4 regions of the Clostridium intestinale genome follow, and region 3 is predicted to be linked to each of the others. Evidence: riboswitches for the same ligand, from Rfam matches in the RefSeq annotation. Region 3 holds a riboswitch; each other region holds the start of a gene.
What was found. A riboswitch is a leader RNA that binds a small molecule or an ion and turns the genes downstream of it on or off. The one in region 3 is predicted to bind thiamine pyrophosphate.
Positions count from the first base shown of each region.

Region 1: it holds a riboswitch for thiamine pyrophosphate, as region 3 does, so the genes downstream of both, thiM (hydroxyethylthiazole kinase) here and tenA (thiaminase II) in region 3, are expected to answer to the same signal.
Region 2: it holds a riboswitch for thiamine pyrophosphate, as region 3 does, so the genes downstream of both, thiW (energy coupling factor transporter S component ThiW) here and tenA (thiaminase II) in region 3, are expected to answer to the same signal.
Region 4: it holds a riboswitch for thiamine pyrophosphate, as region 3 does, so the genes downstream of both, thiT (energy-coupled thiamine transporter ThiT) here and tenA (thiaminase II) in region 3, are expected to answer to the same signal.

Region 1 is NZ_CP121166.1:2,298,714-2,302,933, reverse strand. Features, by position in the region: gene P8F83_RS11955 (DEAD/DEAH box helicase) at 1-1,138, opposite strand, end outside; TPP riboswitch at 1,263-1,374, shown strand; gene thiM (hydroxyethylthiazole kinase) at 1,451-2,260, shown strand; gene thiE (thiamine phosphate synthase) at 2,250-2,873, shown strand; gene P8F83_RS11940 (ribonuclease Z) at 2,993-3,901, shown strand; gene P8F83_RS11935 (transposase) at 4,034-4,220, opposite strand, start outside.
Region 2 is NZ_CP121166.1:134,372-138,591, reverse strand. Features, by position in the region: gene recQ (DNA helicase RecQ) at 1-74, opposite strand, end outside; gene P8F83_RS00640 (DUF3243 domain-containing protein) at 314-559, opposite strand; gene thiD (bifunctional hydroxymethylpyrimidine kinase/phosphomethylpyrimidine kinase) at 650-1,459, opposite strand; gene thiW (energy coupling factor transporter S component ThiW) at 1,465-1,977, opposite strand; TPP riboswitch at 2,082-2,191, opposite strand; gene P8F83_RS00625 (hypothetical protein) at 2,256-2,948, opposite strand; gene sdaAA (L-serine ammonia-lyase, iron-sulfur-dependent, subunit alpha) at 2,976-3,851, opposite strand; gene sdaAB (L-serine ammonia-lyase, iron-sulfur-dependent subunit beta) at 3,855-4,220, opposite strand, start outside.
Region 3 is NZ_CP121166.1:1,357,961-1,362,180, forward strand. Features, by position in the region: gene P8F83_RS07050 (sensor histidine kinase) at 1-1,413, shown strand, start outside; TPP riboswitch at 1,460-1,558, shown strand; gene tenA (thiaminase II) at 1,644-2,312, shown strand; gene P8F83_RS07060 (ABC transporter ATP-binding protein) at 2,313-3,074, shown strand; gene P8F83_RS07065 (ABC transporter permease) at 3,076-3,843, shown strand; gene P8F83_RS07070 (IS6 family transposase) at 3,975-4,220, opposite strand, start outside.
Region 4 is NZ_CP121166.1:3,216,236-3,220,455, forward strand. Features, by position in the region: gene P8F83_RS16535 (DUF3048 domain-containing protein) at 1-711, shown strand, start outside; gene P8F83_RS16540 (PadR family transcriptional regulator) at 987-1,439, shown strand; gene P8F83_RS16545 (hypothetical protein) at 1,507-1,716, shown strand; TPP riboswitch at 1,748-1,847, shown strand; gene thiT (energy-coupled thiamine transporter ThiT) at 1,922-2,629, shown strand; gene P8F83_RS16555 (ferredoxin) at 2,665-2,853, opposite strand; gene P8F83_RS16560 (Mrp/NBP35 family ATP-binding protein) at 2,923-3,774, opposite strand; gene P8F83_RS16565 (YhfM domain-containing protein) at 3,801-4,220, opposite strand, start outside.

The DNA of each region.
Region 1 (4,220 bases), 940 kb from region 3:
TATTTGCAAGAAATTCTTCTCTACTAGGTGGAGAAAGTTTAGGAACTTTATAATTTATATAATCTTGAATTTCTTGAAAGAATCTATCTTCATAAGGAGTCTTAAAGGTTAAGGCAACTCCAGAGTTTCCAGCTCTCCCTGTTCTTCCAATTCTATGTACATACTTCTCTTTTTCCATAGGAAGGTCATAGTTTACAACTAAAGAAACTTTATCTATATCAAGACCTCTTGATGCTATATCAGTAGCTATAAGAAATCTAAACTTACCTGATTTAAACTCATCTATAGTTCTTAATCTTTCTGGCTGAAGCATACCTCCATGAAGTCCTTTTGATGGATATCTTTTACCTTCAAGTTTAGAAATAAGAGTATCTACATTCTCTTTTGTTCTACAGAAAAGTATTGCACTGTCAGGGTTTTCTTTTATAAGTAACTTTTCAAGTAGAGAGAACTTATCTTCATCTTTTACGTCAAAGTATCCTTGCTTTATATTTTCAACAGTAAGCTTGTTTGGAGTTATTTCAACATTTTTAGGAGACTTCATATGTCTATCACAAATTGTTTTAATTTGCTCCGGAATAGTTGCAGAAAATAGCAAAGTGGTTTTCTTTTTAGGAAGATAAGATAAAATTTCTTCAACTTCTTCTAAAAAGCCCATACTTAACATTTCATCAGCTTCATCTAAAACTAAATAATCTATTTCACTTACATTTAAAGTTTCACGCTTAATATGATCTAGAGTTCTACCTGGAGTACCAACAACAACATGAACCCTTTGCTTAAGCTCATTTATTTGATTAGTTATAGGTTGTTTTCCAAAGATAGCTACAGAACGAATTTTGTTGTATCTACCTATGTTATTTATGTCTTCCTTAACTTGAACAGCAAGCTCTCTAGTTGGAGTTAATACAAGTGCCTTAGGATTTTTTATTTCTACATCAATAGATTGACATAGAGGTATTGCAAAGGAGGCAGTTTTTCCACTACCTGTTTGAGCTTTTACAATTAAGTCTTTCTTTTGAAGTACTATAGGAAGAACTTCTTTCTGTACATCTGTAGGATTTGAGTATCCTAATTCCTCTAAAGCTTTTAGAATATTAGGATTTAAATTAAAATCTTTAAAATTAATATTATTCAACAATTTCACCTTTTTCTATAAATTCATAACGTATCTACTATATTAACATTATACCCTATAAAGTAAAATACTTTCTCTTTCTATTGCTTAAGAATTTTTATAGTGCTATTATAAAAATATAACTTAAATAGCACAGGGGTGTTGGATGATAGCCAACTGAGAGTAAGAACTAAATTTCTTTAACCCTAGTACCTGAACTGGATAATGCCAGCGTAGGAAGTGTTTTGTTTAATAGTATTTTATGAAGTTAAACACAATCCTATGGGTTGTGTCTTTTTTGTTTTAAAATAATTTTAATTGAGGTGTTTTTTTATGAAAAATAATGTTGTTCAAGCTTTAAAAGATGTTAGAGAAAAGTCTCCTTTAGTTCATCAAATAACTAACTATGTTACTGTTAATGATTGTGCTAATATAACTTTAGCTATAGGTGCATCTCCAGTTATGGCTGATGATATAAACGAAGTTGAGGATATGGTTAGCATAGCTTCTGCTTTAGTGATAAATATAGGAACACTTAACAGCAATACTGTAAAATCAATGATAGCTGCAGGTAAAAAAGCTAATGAACTTGGAGTTCCAGTTGTTTTAGATCCTGTAGGTGTTGGAGCTACTCCATTTAGAAATAAGGTTGGAGCAGAGTTAATTAAAGAAGTGAAATTTTCAGTAATTAGAGGTAACTTATCTGAAATAAAAAGTTTATATGGAGCTGATGTTAAAACTAAAGGAGTAGACTCTTTAGAAGAAAGTTCTTTAAATGAAGTTGGACTAGCTAGGGAAATTGCAAAAAAATGGGGGACAGTTATCGCAATCACTGGAGCTAAAGATATAATTACTGATGGAGAAAGGGTTGCAATTGTAGAAAATGGACACAAGATAATGTCAAAAGTTACTGGAACAGGATGTATGTGCACAGCTTTAACTGGAGCATTTGCAGGAGTTTGTGAGGATTCATTTACAGCAGCTTTAGCTGGGGTAGTTTCTATGGGAATTGCAGGAGAAAAGGCTCATGAAAGATTAGGAGAAAATGAGGGGACAGGTAAACTAAGATCAAACATTATTGATGAAATATATAACTTGTCTTCAGAAGTTATTTTAGAAAGAGGTAAGGTATATGAACAATAATATAGATTATACAATGTACTTAGTTACCGATAGAGATGTTTTAAAAGGAAGAGACCTTTGTGAAGCTATAGAAGCAAGTATTAAAGGTGGGGTTACATTAGTACAGTTAAGAGAGAAAGATATTAGTTCTTTGGATTTTTATAACTTAGCTGTGGCAGTTAAAAAGATTACGGACAAACATAATGTACCCCTTATTATAAATGATAGGATTGACATTGCTTTAGCTGTTGATGCTGCTGGAGTTCATGTTGGACAAAGTGATATACCTACAAAAGTTGCTAGAAAGATCATTGGTGAAGAGAAGATATTAGGTATTTCTGCCGCAACTTTAGAGGAAGCTAAATTAGCAGAAGCAGAAGGAGCAGACTACTTAGGAATTGGAGCTGTTTTTCCAACAGATACAAAAAAGGATGCTCGCTCAGTATCTATAGATCTTTTGGAGGAGATAAAAAAATCCTTAACCGTCCCTGTGGTTGGAATAGGTGGTATTAACGAAAATAATGCTGAACTATTAAAGGAAAGTAAAATAGATGGGATAGCAGTTGTAAGTGCTATTTTAGGAAAAGATGATATTGAACAGGCGGCTAAGGATATGCTTGCGAAGCTTAAATAAAAGTGTATAATGGGGGACGGTTAAGCAAAAATTTTATGATTAACTGTCCCCAATTTTTTCTCATATATATTACAATATTTAATAAGTTTAGTGCATAATATAACAAGGAGGTGAATATTATGATAGATGTAGCATTATTAGGTTGTGGTGGAGGAATGCCAATGCCAAATAGAAATCTTTCTTCAATTTTATTAAATTATAGAGGCAGAAAGATATTAGTGGATTGTGGAGAAGGAACTCAGGTATCTATGAGAATGGTTGGCTGGGGATTCAAAACCATAGATATTATATGCATAACTCATATTCATGGAGATCATATTGTAGGACTTCCAGGATTACTATCTACGATAGGAAATAGCGGAAGAACAGAGCCTCTAACAATAATAGGACCAGAAGGAATTGAAAATACAGTTAATTCACTAAGGGTAATATGTCCATATCTACCTTATGATATTAAGATAATTGAAAATCCAATTGATACTATAGAGTTAGATAATTTTATTAATATCTCAACTTTAAATCTTGATCATTCAGCTCCTTGCTTAGGATATAGTTTTTATATAAAAAGAGCACCAAAATTTAGTGTTGAAAATGCATTAGAAAATAATATACCGAAAGATATATGGAATGTTTTGCAAAAAGGAAATGAAATAGAGTTTGAAGGTAAAATATTTAATCCATCTATGGTTTTAGGTAGTGATAGAAAAGGAATTAAGTTATCAATAATAACAGATACAAGACCTATAGATGAAATTATAAACTTTGTTAGGGACAGTTATATATTTATATGTGAAGGCACTTATGGTGATGATAATGATCTAGAGAAAGCGATAAAAAATAAACATATGACTTTTAGAGAGGCAGCTAATTTAGCTAAAAATGCAGAGGTAGGGGAACTACTTTTAACTCACTTCTCGCCAGCTATGGAAGAACCAAGTTGGTATTTAGTTAATGCTAAAGATATTTTTGAAAATGTTGTAATAGGGGAAGATAGACTCATAAAAACTATATCTTTTAGGGGCAGTTAAGTATTAGTTATTTAAATAACATATAGGGAAAATGAGGATTTTTATAAATAATAGTTATAAAGTTATGATACTTGTCCATAATTAACTATCAAATAATAAAAAATTTTAAAAGAACTTTTAAGATATGATTTCTTACATAGCTTTTAAATTTAAAGTAACATATTCGTCAATTAAGTTTGAATAAATCCTATTAGTCATTAATAAATCTACGCCAACTGAAGACAGGCGTGATACGTTAGATGCACAAATATTACCCAATATACTACATATAGATTTTATATTGATATCACATAAAGATCGTATCATAGTTACTATTAAT
Region 2 (4,220 bases), 1.2 Mb from region 3:
CACTGCCCAGTTCTAAAGCTATTATATCCATAAACCTTATTTAAAACTTCTTCTATCCTATTTTTCTCAAACATACCTTCACCCAACACTAAACTCATTCTTAACCTCTATACTTTAGAAGTCTCTCAGAGACTTCATTAGATTTATTTTAACATTAATCCTTTAGCACGTCACCCAGTGCTTCATTAAATCATTTTTGCCTTATTTTAATAAAAAAATCGACTTTTAAGATTTTTAATTAAAATCCTATTAAACTTATCAACAAAAAAAGAGCAATTACAATTTATATGTAACGCTCTTTAAAATATAAAAATTATTTATCAGCAATTCTTACTATAAGTTTTGCTAAAACTTCTTTGTCATTTGAATCTGCAGAATCCCATAACTCTTTAAGAAGTCTTTCTTCCTCTGTTTTTGGATCAACATTATTTGCTAAAAAGGTTCCAACCTTTTCAGCAATATTAGTTATTGTTCCATCTGACATTCCTACAGTTTCTCCTAAATCAACAGCTTTGCCAAGAGTATCTTTCCACTTGCTCCAATTTTTTAAAGTTTCCATATACTATTCACCTCCTATAATAACTTATTATTAGTATTTAAGAAAAAATAAATGTACCTATAATACTAAATTTATAGGTACATTTATTAATTATTTTTTATTTAATCCACTTTTTTCATATAATTCGTAAAAATGATGAGTTGGTCCTACACCTTTTCCAAGCTCAAATCCATTTTCTATAGCAACCGTTATATATCTTTTTCCTTCTTCAACAGCTTCAACTACATTCATACCCTTAGCTAAATTTGCTGCAATAGCAGAAGATAAAGTACATCCTGTTCCATGTGTATGTATAGTATTTACTCTTCTACCTTTAAATACAGTAAAGTTCTTTCCATCAAATAATAAATCATCAGCTTCACTTTCTAAGTGACCACCTTTTACCAAAACATATTTGGGACCTAATTCATATAATTTAGTAGCAGCTTCCTTCATGCTATCCATATCCTTAATCTCAACTCCTAAAATCTCTTCAGCCTCTGGTAAGTTAGGTGTTATTAATGTAGCGAAAGGAAACAGCTCTTTAATTAAAGTATCCTTAGCATCCTCTGATAATAGTTTAAAACCAGTTTTTGAAATCATAACTGGATCCAATACTATTACTGGTAGTTTATCTACTTTTCTAAAAGACTCTGCTATAGCTTTTATAGATTCTATCTTTGAAACCATTCCTATTTTTATAGCATCAATATAGATATCGTCAAAAAGCACCTCTATTTGCTTTGATATTATTTCTGGGCTTATATCTTGAATTCCAAAAACTCCTTGAGTGCTTTGAGCTGTTATAGCCGTAATTACACTCATTCCATAAACGCCATTTGCCGAAAATGATTTTATATCAGCTTGAATACCTGCTCCTCCACAAGAATCAGAACCTGCAATAGTTAAGGCTTTAAACATAATATTTACTCCCTTCCTTTAATTAATAAATTTTTTATGGCAGGTATATTTAAAAATATTAATGCTATTATAGCTCCTCCTACGCAACTAATCGAAAAAGGCACTATAAAAAAGGTCAATGCAGCTTGTTTACCTAAAATATAGGCATATATTGGGTAAGCTAGTAATGCACCTAATAAACCAGTACCTACTACTTCTCCTAAAGCTGACGCATATATATTCTTAAAGTACTTATACATTAATGCTGCTAGAAATGCTCCAACCATACTTCCTGGAAATGCTAATAAGGTACCTGTTCCTAGGGCATTTCTAAGCAAGGATATTGAAAAAGCATTTAATACTGCATAATAAGGACCTAATAATACTGCTGAAACCACATTTATAAAATGCTGAACCGGAGCCATTTTAGCGCCTAGTACAGGAATCGTTAATAAAGTACTTGTTGTTGTACCTATTGCTATTAATACTCCACTTATTGCTATTTTTGAAGTGCTTGATACATTAATTCTTTTTTCCATCGTTAATCCCCCTAAAAATTAGCCAAGGAGACTTATATCCGCCATATTTTTGTACATAAATAAAAAAGAAAAAATAAAAGTGTAGCAAGAGCTACACTAATTTTAGTACAAAACTAATGCTTCCCTACGCTGGATTTACCCAGATCAGGTTATAAGAGTCAGAAAATCTTGTTTTCTATCTCAGCTGGCAACACCAGCCCCCCTAGCTAAATATTAAAATTTAATCTATATCTAATATACCATTTAATTATTTATAGTGCAATTGCTGTAACCTTGTTTTAAGCTAATGAACTAATTATCTCTTCAATACCAACAACCATACCATTGTTTGTTCCAAAATTAACTATAACCTTATTAATACCGTTACTATTAAGATTAGTTATTAATTTCCCTAGTTTTTCTTTATTTAGTCCCACAAGTTTTGACGCACTTAATTGTTCCATATGCACCTTGTTTTTAGCTAAATCAGCCTCAGTATATATGTATATGTATTTATCATTACCTGAGTTTCTTATTAAAACATCTATATTATTTTCATCAGTAGCTTCTCTAGCAACTATATAAGTTCTTTCCTTAAGCTCTAAGGAATTAGTATTTCTAAAACTTGTATTTGTATATATCTCTTCATATCTATTTATAAGATATTGAATATTCTCTGATAAAATAGAAGAACTTTCTGTATCTTTATTAATAAAACAACTATTAAAATTATTGTCTCTATTTTTAAGCACAATTATAAACTTAGATAAGGAAAACTCTTCATAATTACTATAATCTGAAGTTATCAATTCTCTGTCAGTATAAATGTATATAGATTTTTCTCCTGCATTTGAAGATAAAACAGCTATATGCCCATCTTTAGTCCATATATAAACCTTCTCTAACTTAAGTAAAACCTCAAGCTTAGCTAATTCATAAACCTTAGTATTTCTAATTAAATCAAATTTTTTAACTTCTTCAACAAAATTCATTTTCATATCTCCTTAAAACCTTTAAGCTTATTTCCCGAAAACTTGTTCATTTAATTTTTTTCCTGTTTTTGTAATAGCTATTCCACCCATAGCAGTTTCCTTAAGTTCACTAGGCATATTTTTTCCAACATCATACATAGCACTTAAAACATCATCAAATGGAATCTTACTGTTTACTCCTGCCATAACTAAATCAGCTGTTGATAGAGCACTAACAGCTCCCGCTACATTTCTTTTTGCGCATGGAACCTCTACTAATCCAGCAACTGGATCACATACTAGTCCCATGATATTTTTAAAAACTATAGCCGCAGCATTAAGGCTCATTTCTGGAGTTCCCCCCATCATTTCTACTACAGCAGCAGCCCCCATAGCAGAGGCTGAACCACACTCTGCCTGACATCCACCCTCTGCACCTGCTAAAGTTGCATTTTGAGCTATTATAATTCCTAACGCAGAAGCTGCAAACAATCCTTTTATAGCACCTTCATAATCAAGCTCTAACTGCTCTACGGCTGTAATAATAACCGCTGGCAATATACCACAAGATCCAGCCGTAGGACATGCCACTATTTTTCCCATAGAAGCATTTACTTCTGCACAGGACATAGCTCTTGCCATTGCTTTTATAATAACATTTCCTGTAAGGGATTTTCCACTATTTAAGTATTTATTTATTTTATATCCATCTCCACCAATTAACCCACTTACAGAGAAAACTTCTTCTTCCATTCCTTGTCTGCAAGCTTCCAGCATGACATCATAACTTTTCTCCATCATTTTAATTACTTCTTCTCTAGTTAATTCTGAGGTTTCCATTTCATAAAGAATAGCATATTCACTTAGTGAAATGCCCTTATCAGCGCATATACTTAGAATCTCCTCACCTGTTTTTGCTAACAATTTTTATTCTCCTTCCTTAATAGGATTTATCCTTATAACTTTTGATATGTAGTCTATATTTTTTATTCCATTTAAAACCTTATCTGAAATTTCATTATCAACTTCAAATATCATAGTTGCTTCCTTACCCTTTTGGCTTCTAAAAACCTTCATAAAAGCAATATTTATTGTATCTTCATACAAAAGTGATGTTACCTTCGATACTGCTCCTGGTACATCCTTATGATTTACAATTAAGGTAGGATAACTTCCTGTAAAATCAACTTCTTGATCATTTATAGCTTTTATAACTATACTTCCCCCACCTATTGAGCAGCCTGTTATAGAATAGTTACTACCACTTACTCCATTCATTATACATTTTACAGT
Region 3 (4,220 bases):
ATTATCACCCCCTTATGTGCTAGTGGTGAACTAAAATATTTAGTGATAAATACTTTTGATGTTACTACTCGGGCATTAAATAGGCTAAAAATTTCCGAACAGTTAAATACAATAAAACTTAAAAACTTAGAGCTTATAAAAAAAGAAGAGGAATTAAACCTAAAAAATGAAACATTAAACTCAATATTAGACAATATTTATGATTGTTTAGCAGTTATAGATGGTAATGGTAGATATTTAAGTTTAAGCAAAACTTTAAGAGATTATATTTACTCAACAACAAATAAAGACCTTACGTATATTGGCGAAACTTTAGATAACGGTTCTGAATACTATGACATACATGGCAACCTACTTTCAAAAGAGGATTTACCAGTTTCGAAAGTCATAAAAGGAATAACAGTAAAAAATCAAATAGTTTTAGTAAAAAAAGATGATAAAAATTCTTATTTAAATTTTACTGCAATACCTATTTATAAGGATAAAGATAATATAAAGTTCTGCATATTAGTTTGCTCCGATGTTACTAAAACCTTTGAATATGAGGTTCAATTAAATATAAAAAATAAAACTCTTCTAAAAGCAGAAAAAGAGAAAAACCTTATTTTAGAGCAGTCTATGAAAATAAAAGATGACTTTCTTTATTTTATTACGCATGAGTTTAAAACACCTATGTCTGTAATAAACTTAGCTATACAAGCAATAGAATCTATTTGTAAAAATGATCTTACTCTTAGAATAAATAATTATTTAAAAGTAATTAAGCAAAATACCAATAGGCAACTAAGATTAGTAAATAACCTTCTAGAAGTTACAAGAATTAATTCTGGTTATATTAAAATACACGAAGATACCTTTGATATTGTATATGTACTAAATTCTTTAGTTAACTCAATACAACTATACGCAAAACAAAAAAATATACACCTTATCTTCATATCGCACATCTCTTCAAAAAATGTATTATTAGATGAAGAAAAATTAGAAAGAATTTTATTTAATCTTTTATCAAATGCTCTAAAATTTACTCCAGAGGGTAAGTCTATTACAGTAAATTTATCTTCAGAAGTTATATCTAAAGAAGAATTACTTGTTATTGAAGTTAAAGATGAGGGCATAGGGATACCTAAAGAAAAACAAAAAGTTATTTTTGAACGTTTCGGACAAGTTGATAGTAGTTTATCGAGTCAAGCAGAAGGGACAGGTCTCGGACTTTATCTTGTTTGTCTGTTGGTTAAAGCTCTTAATGGAAACTTGAAATTAGAAAGTGAGTTAGGAAAAGGGAGTACCTTCACAATAAAATTGCCCATTAATTCGTCTGTACCTAAAGAAAACTTTAATGATTCTTTTGTCTCAAGCGATAGCAGAATAATACAAGCTACAGAAATTGAGTTTTCGGATATTTATTTCTAACTTATACAGATAACTTGACATATTTATCTTTAGAAGGTAAAATTTTATTGTGCACTAGGGGAGCTATTAAGGCTGAGATGAATTTATTCAGACCCTTGAACCTGCACTGGGTAATGCCAGCGAAGGGAAGTGAGAAGTAATATGAAACTTAATCTATCTTAGATTAGTTATTAGATTATTAACTCTTTTCGAAGTGGTATTATCACTACTGCTTTGAAAGGAGTTTTTTTATGCAATTTTCTGAAAGATTATTTTTAAAAGGAAAACCTATATGGAATTCTTGTTTAGAGCATCCATTTTTAAATGAGCTAAGCCAAGGTATACTTCCAGAGGACAAGTTTTGTTTTTATATAAAACAAGATTATGTTTATTTAATAGACTATATAAAATTATTTGCTTTAGGAATGGTTAAATCTAGTTCACTTAAAGATATGCAAGCTTTTTCAAAATGTGCACATACTATAGTAAATATTGAGATGGATGGTCATATCGAGTTTGCTAAAAAATTTAGTATATCAAAAGAAGACTTAGAAGGTACAGAACCCAATTCTAGCAATCTATCTTATACTAAATTCATGCTGCAAGTATCAACAGAAGGCGGTCTTCCAGAACTTACTGCTGCTTTGCTTCCATGTATGTGGAGCTATGCTTATATAGGTAAAGCTTTAATCAACAATAAAAAAGCATTAGCACATCCTCTTTATAGGGAATGGATAATGACATATGCAAGTGAAGAGTATAACAATGAAAATAATTGGTGTATAGAGCTTATGAATAGAATATCAGAAGGATTGCCTGAGAGGCAACTACTAAAATTAGAAGAAATTTTTGTATTATCCTCTAAATATGAGTACATGTTTTGGGATTCATGTTACAAAAAAGAAAGTTGGAGCATTTAGATGAAAGCCTTAGAAATAGAAAATCTAACATTTAAATATAATGATACAAATAAGCTAATCCTAGAAGATTTATCTTTTAATATTAATAAAAATGAGTTTATAACAATAATAGCGCCAAGCGGCACAGGTAAAAGTACTCTTTTTAGACTTATTTTAGGCCTTCTAAAACCTAACAGTGGCTCAATAAGAGTTAGTGATATCAAAGGTAAAAATATAATAGGATACATGCCGCAAAAGGATTCTTTAATGCCTTGGAGAACAATCTTAGATAATGCTGCTATAGGTTTAGAGCTAAATGGACTTAGTAAAAAAGAAGCTAGAAATAAAGTTTCTACATATTTTGAGAGCTTTAACTTAAGAGGCACAGAAAATCTATATCCTCATGAATTATCTGGTGGTATGAGACAAAGAGCTTCTTTTTTAAGAGCGATAGTTAATAATCCTTCATTACTTCTTCTTGATGAACCATTTTCTTCATTAGATGCTCTAACAAGGAGAAAAATGCAAACTTGGTTACTAGATCTATGTCAAAAAGAGAAAAATACTGTTTTTATGATAACACATGATATAGATGAAGCCTTACTTTTGTCAGATAGAATACTAATATGTACAGAGCTTCCATATACAAATTTAAAATCCATAGATGTAAGATTACCTAGACCTAGGAATTATGATACAACTTTGACTCAAGACTTCTTAACTTTAAAAAAGCAAATTTTAAATATTTTAGATAGTTTTGAAAACATTAAGGAGGAGTTTTAAAATGACTATTTTTAAGAAAACTTTCCTCCCTTTTATTATTGGAACCTCTATACTCTTAGCTTGGGAGTTTTTAGTGCCGTTTTTTGATATACCAAACTTCATTTTACCAAGATTCTCAAAGGTAATAGAAGCTTTATGGAATCAAAAGGAGATATTATATAAGCATTCATTAGTAACTTTAGGAGAAGCATTATTAGGTCTTAGTATATCAGTAGTAATAGGTGTATTCTGTGCTTTTTCTATATATTCTTCTAAAAGTATTAGTAAAATATTATATCCTATTATTGTGATTTCTCAAACCATACCTATAATGGCCTTATCGCCAATTATGGTAATGTGGTTTGGATATAGTATATGGTCAAAGGTTTCGGTTGTTATTTTATTTTGTTTTTTCCCAATTGTAGTTAGTACCTTAGATGGACTAAATAGTGTAGACAAAGATTTAGAAGATGTCTTAAAAGCATTGGGGGGAAGCAAAACCCAAATATTTATAAAACTTCACATGAATTCAGTACTACCAAACTTTCTAAGTAGTTTTAAAATATCAGCAACCTACAGTATTGCTGGTGCCAGTATAGGAGAGTGGTTAGGTTCTGATAAGGGACTTGGAATTTATGTAAAAAGAGTAGCTGGTATGCTTCAATCGGATGCAGTTTTTGCTGGTATTTTGGTTTTATCCTTTTTAGGATTGTTTTTGTTTTCAATTGGTCTTTTATTGGAAAAGATTTTATTAAAATATAGAAGAGGAGATTCTGTTAGGTTGTTATGAAAAAATAGCTTAACATTTCGTAGAATTACTCGTTCTTTGAAAATTATATAAGTTTGAATAAATTTTTGTATGGCAAATAAGCCTACAAAAAGTTAGATTTTTGCAGGTTAATCAAAGATATTAAGTTGAGATTAAGCAGCGACAAACCAAGATTTACGATCAATGCTATTGCTAGCGAAGCCTGCAACTTCAGCAGGTGTGAGATTATTTAATGAACCATGAGGCCTAATGAAATTATAGTGAAAGACAAATAAGTATATTAAGTTATTTGCTTTCTCAAAAGAGTTAAACCCTTTTTTAGCTTTATACCAAGCTTTAAATGTTTTGTTAAAAGACTCAATTAAATTGTTTGATATGTCGCTAGACATAGGAGCAAC
Region 4 (4,220 bases), 1.9 Mb from region 3:
ATAGCCCTATTCCATAAAAATTCTGTTGAAAAAATAGGTCCAGTAAGAAGTGCAAGACCTTATTTTATTTCTATTGCAAAAGATATTAATCTCCCATTTGCTCATTGTGGAGGAAGTCAAGAAGCACTAGATACCATAGCGAAAGACTCCACCTATATGAGCATAAACGAAATGGCTCAAGGCTCTTATTTCAGTAGAGACAACAAGAGAAAAGCACCTCACAATTTATATACCTCCTCAGAAAAACTTTTGAAATATATAAATGATAAAAAGTTGTCCTACACTCCAAATAATAGTCTTGTTTTTAGCAACGAATATTGGGATAACTCCCTTTTAGACCCACTTGATAGGATAATTTTGAAATTAAATAAATACTATTCCACATCTTATGTTTTTAAAGATGGCTACTATGTAAAATCAATGGATGGAACAGAAGCCATAGATACAAATACAAATCAAGCTTTAAAATTTACTAATATAGTGATACAAAAAACAAATATAGTAACTAGAGAAGATGGTCGCTTAAATATAAAATTAGATGGCTCAGGTGAAGCTTATGTACTTTCTAAAGGGAAAATAGTAAAGGGTACTTGGAGGAAAGATTCTTCTAAAACTATGCTTTTAGATTCAAACAATACAGAGATTCCTCTTTCAAAAGGTAATACTATATGGCATATAATTTCTAACGATGTCACTATCCCAATTGAATAATTTTTTATTATAAACTCCTTAATTATTAGGAGTTTATTTAGTTTACTATAAAGAATTCCATAATTTTTAACAATTATCAATGCAGAATTTATAAATAACTTTCACCTCTATAAGAGCTTATACATATAAAGATTTTCTATATAGGTTAGACATTTTCCTATAATATCTATATAATATTATTAAAAAAGAATTGCAGAAAACGTATTTTACATATCTAAAACTTTCAACTATCAGACCTGGTCTTATAGGAATAACTTTGGAAAAGGAATAATTTAATGAAAAATTCAAGCTTTAATACTAAAGAAGATATTAGAGCAGAAGAAAAGCGGCTCTATAATGAGTATAAACAAAAGCTATCTGAATTAAAAAAAGTGCATAAAGAAAATAATGCTGTTGGGCAAGTTTTTACTAAAGGCCTTTTACCTATCTATGTACTATACATCTTAAGTGAATCTCCTTCTAACGGAAATGATATATCTCATAAGATTGGTGACAAAACAAAAGGTTTATGGGTTCCATCAACCGGAGGAATATATCCAATATTAAAAAAATTCGAAAAAGAAGGTCTTATAGAGGGTCAATGGGATGATCCAAAAAAGAAATTTCAAAAGATATATACCCTTACCCCTTTAGGCGAATCAGAGTTTTTAGAAAGAAAAGAATTGCTTAAGCCCAAAATTCAAGAAGCTTTAAAAGTATTTAAAATAATTTACTCAGATTTATATTAAATGTATATAAAAGTCTCCTAAGATAAAGAATATTAAATGTATATTCTTATTTTAGGAGGCTTTTATTATGAAAGGTAAAATTATTGATATGAGTTCCAATGATGCTGTAATTCTACTTGAAGATGGCACAAGCGTTAATGTATCCATTTCTCATCTTCCTTACGGAAGCAGAGTTGGTTCTGAAGTTAACCTAAATCCATCAAACATTTACGGCATAGAGGAAAGTACTGTATCTCAAAATAAAATAAGTAATGATAAGTTAGTTGATTTTTTCTAATTTCTATTATATTATAAGCATATAATAAAATAATATGTGCTAGGGGTGCCTTAATGGCTGAGAGATGTCTTACATTAACCCTTTTACCTGATCTGGTTAATACCAGCGTAGGGAAGCGATAGTATCTAAAGTATAATATGCCGCAACCTTATTAGGTTGCGGTTTTTTGCTTCTTCGCTTTAAGCACAAAAAGAAGGAGGTTTTTATGAATTATTTATCTGATGCTTTAACTTATGTTAAAGATATATTTACAGAATTTTTTCAAAGCTTGGCAGAAATTTTTATTAATCTACCAGCAAATACTAGCGAGATAGTTAAACATCCGCTATCTTTAGTTGCACTTATAGGGTGTGTAATTATTTTAATAGTACTTATAAAGGCTAAAAAAATCGAAATAACTACACAATTAATAACGAGGATTGGAATAGCCTTGGCTCTTGCAACTGTTCTTAAGGTATTTAGGCTTTATCACTTCCCTCAAGGAGGTAGCGTAACCTTAGGAAGTATGGTTCCAATATTAATAATAGCCTTTATGTATGGTCCTTTAGTAGGATTTTTGACTGGATTCTTATATGGAATAATAACCTTGTTTATGGATCCATATATCCTACATCCTGTACAAGTCCTATTTGACTATCCACTTCCATTTTTAGCTCTAGGACTAGCTGGATTCTTTAAGCAAAATAAGCTACTCGGAACTTCTGTCGCCATATTTGGCAGATTTTTATGCCACTTTATATCTGGCGTTGCTTTCTTTGGAAGCTTTGCTCCAGAGGGAATGTCTCCAATAGTCTATTCACTTTTTGTAAATGGACTACTAGTAGGGGTAGAAGGTATCATATGTTTAGTTATAATAAAATTTTTACCTATAGACAGAATAGTAAAAGCAACTAACAAAAACTACCTAGCATAAAATAGCAAAAAAGCAACCTTACGGTTGCTTTTTTATTATTCTATGCTAATTGCATTAACTGGACAACTTTCTTCAGCTTCTTTTGCGCTATCTTCTGCACCTTCTGGAACTGGATCTGAGATAACTCCTGCCTTTCCATCATCCTCCATATCAAAAACTTCTGGACAAATTGATGGACATAATCCACAACCTATACAAGTATCTTTATCTACTATAGCATTCATATTTTTCCCTCCTGTGATATTACTAACAAAATTAGTATGTCATCATAAAGGAAATATTATTCAATAATTTTAATATAATCCTTGGAATACCGATGTATAAAGTGGATCTTCCTTAACATACTCTTCAGCTGTACCATTCTCCAAAGCCTCTGTTAAATCTAAATTAATAGGAAGCTCAGCTAAAAGTGGTAGCCCTAAATATTCTGCATGTTCTTCAGCAGACTTTTTGCTAAATATTTTTATTTTATGATCACAACTATCACAATTAATATAAGACATATTCTCTACTACTCCCCTTATGCTAATTCCCATCTTTTGTGCCATAATAACTACCTTCTTAACTATCATAGAAACCATATCCTGAGGCGTAGATACGATTATAATTTCTTTTAATGGGAAACTTTGCATTACAGTTAATGCTATATCCCCTGTTCCTGGAGGCATATCTATAAGTAAATAATCTAAATCCCCCCACTCTGTATCAGTATACATTTGGTTTAATACTCCCGTTATAACAGGCCCCCTCCAAATAACTGGTTGATCTTCTACTGGAGTAAGTAAATTCATAGATATAACCTTTATTCCTAATTTACTCTCTACAGGCTTAAACTTAAAGTTTGAATTATTATCCAGCGGAATCATCTCTGCTCTTTTATCATTTATACCAAAAAATCTTGGCATAGATGGCCCTGTTATATCTCCATCTAAAACACCAACCTTATATCCTCTATTAGCTAACTGAGTTGCAATAAGTCCTGTAACCGTAGATTTACCTACTCCACCCTTACCACTTATCACTCCGATAATATTCTTTACTTCTCCATATTTAGGTAATACTTTCATACTCACTGTATTTGTTCCACATCCTTTGTCTTTTGTATTGCAACTATCCTTGCTTGCACAACTTGAACAACTTGACATAAAAAAACTCCTCCTTAGTCTATATACTACCAATCTTTCGGTTTTGTAGTGCTTGTTTGAATGCTCCATGCTTTAAGGTCATAATCTCCCCAAACATAATAAATCTCATAGCTATGGTCATTCTTATTTTCAATAGTTATGTTAGTTTTGAATTTTTTTGATGTATACCCTTGATTTCTAACGGTTATTATCACATCAAAATCCTGCTTATTCCCATTTATTATTTTAACATTATTAGTTATCTTAGCCATATCGCTATTAAAAGACTCTATATCCCTAGATAATATGTATTTAGTACACTCTACATCTCCCAATATATCTATACCTATTTTTTTGTTGCCATCATTTAAATAACTCTTCTTCTCTTCAAGAACTTTCAATATGCTTCCATAATATATGGTGCTAAAATCTCTTGGTTTTCTTACAAAAGATAGATTTTGAATTAT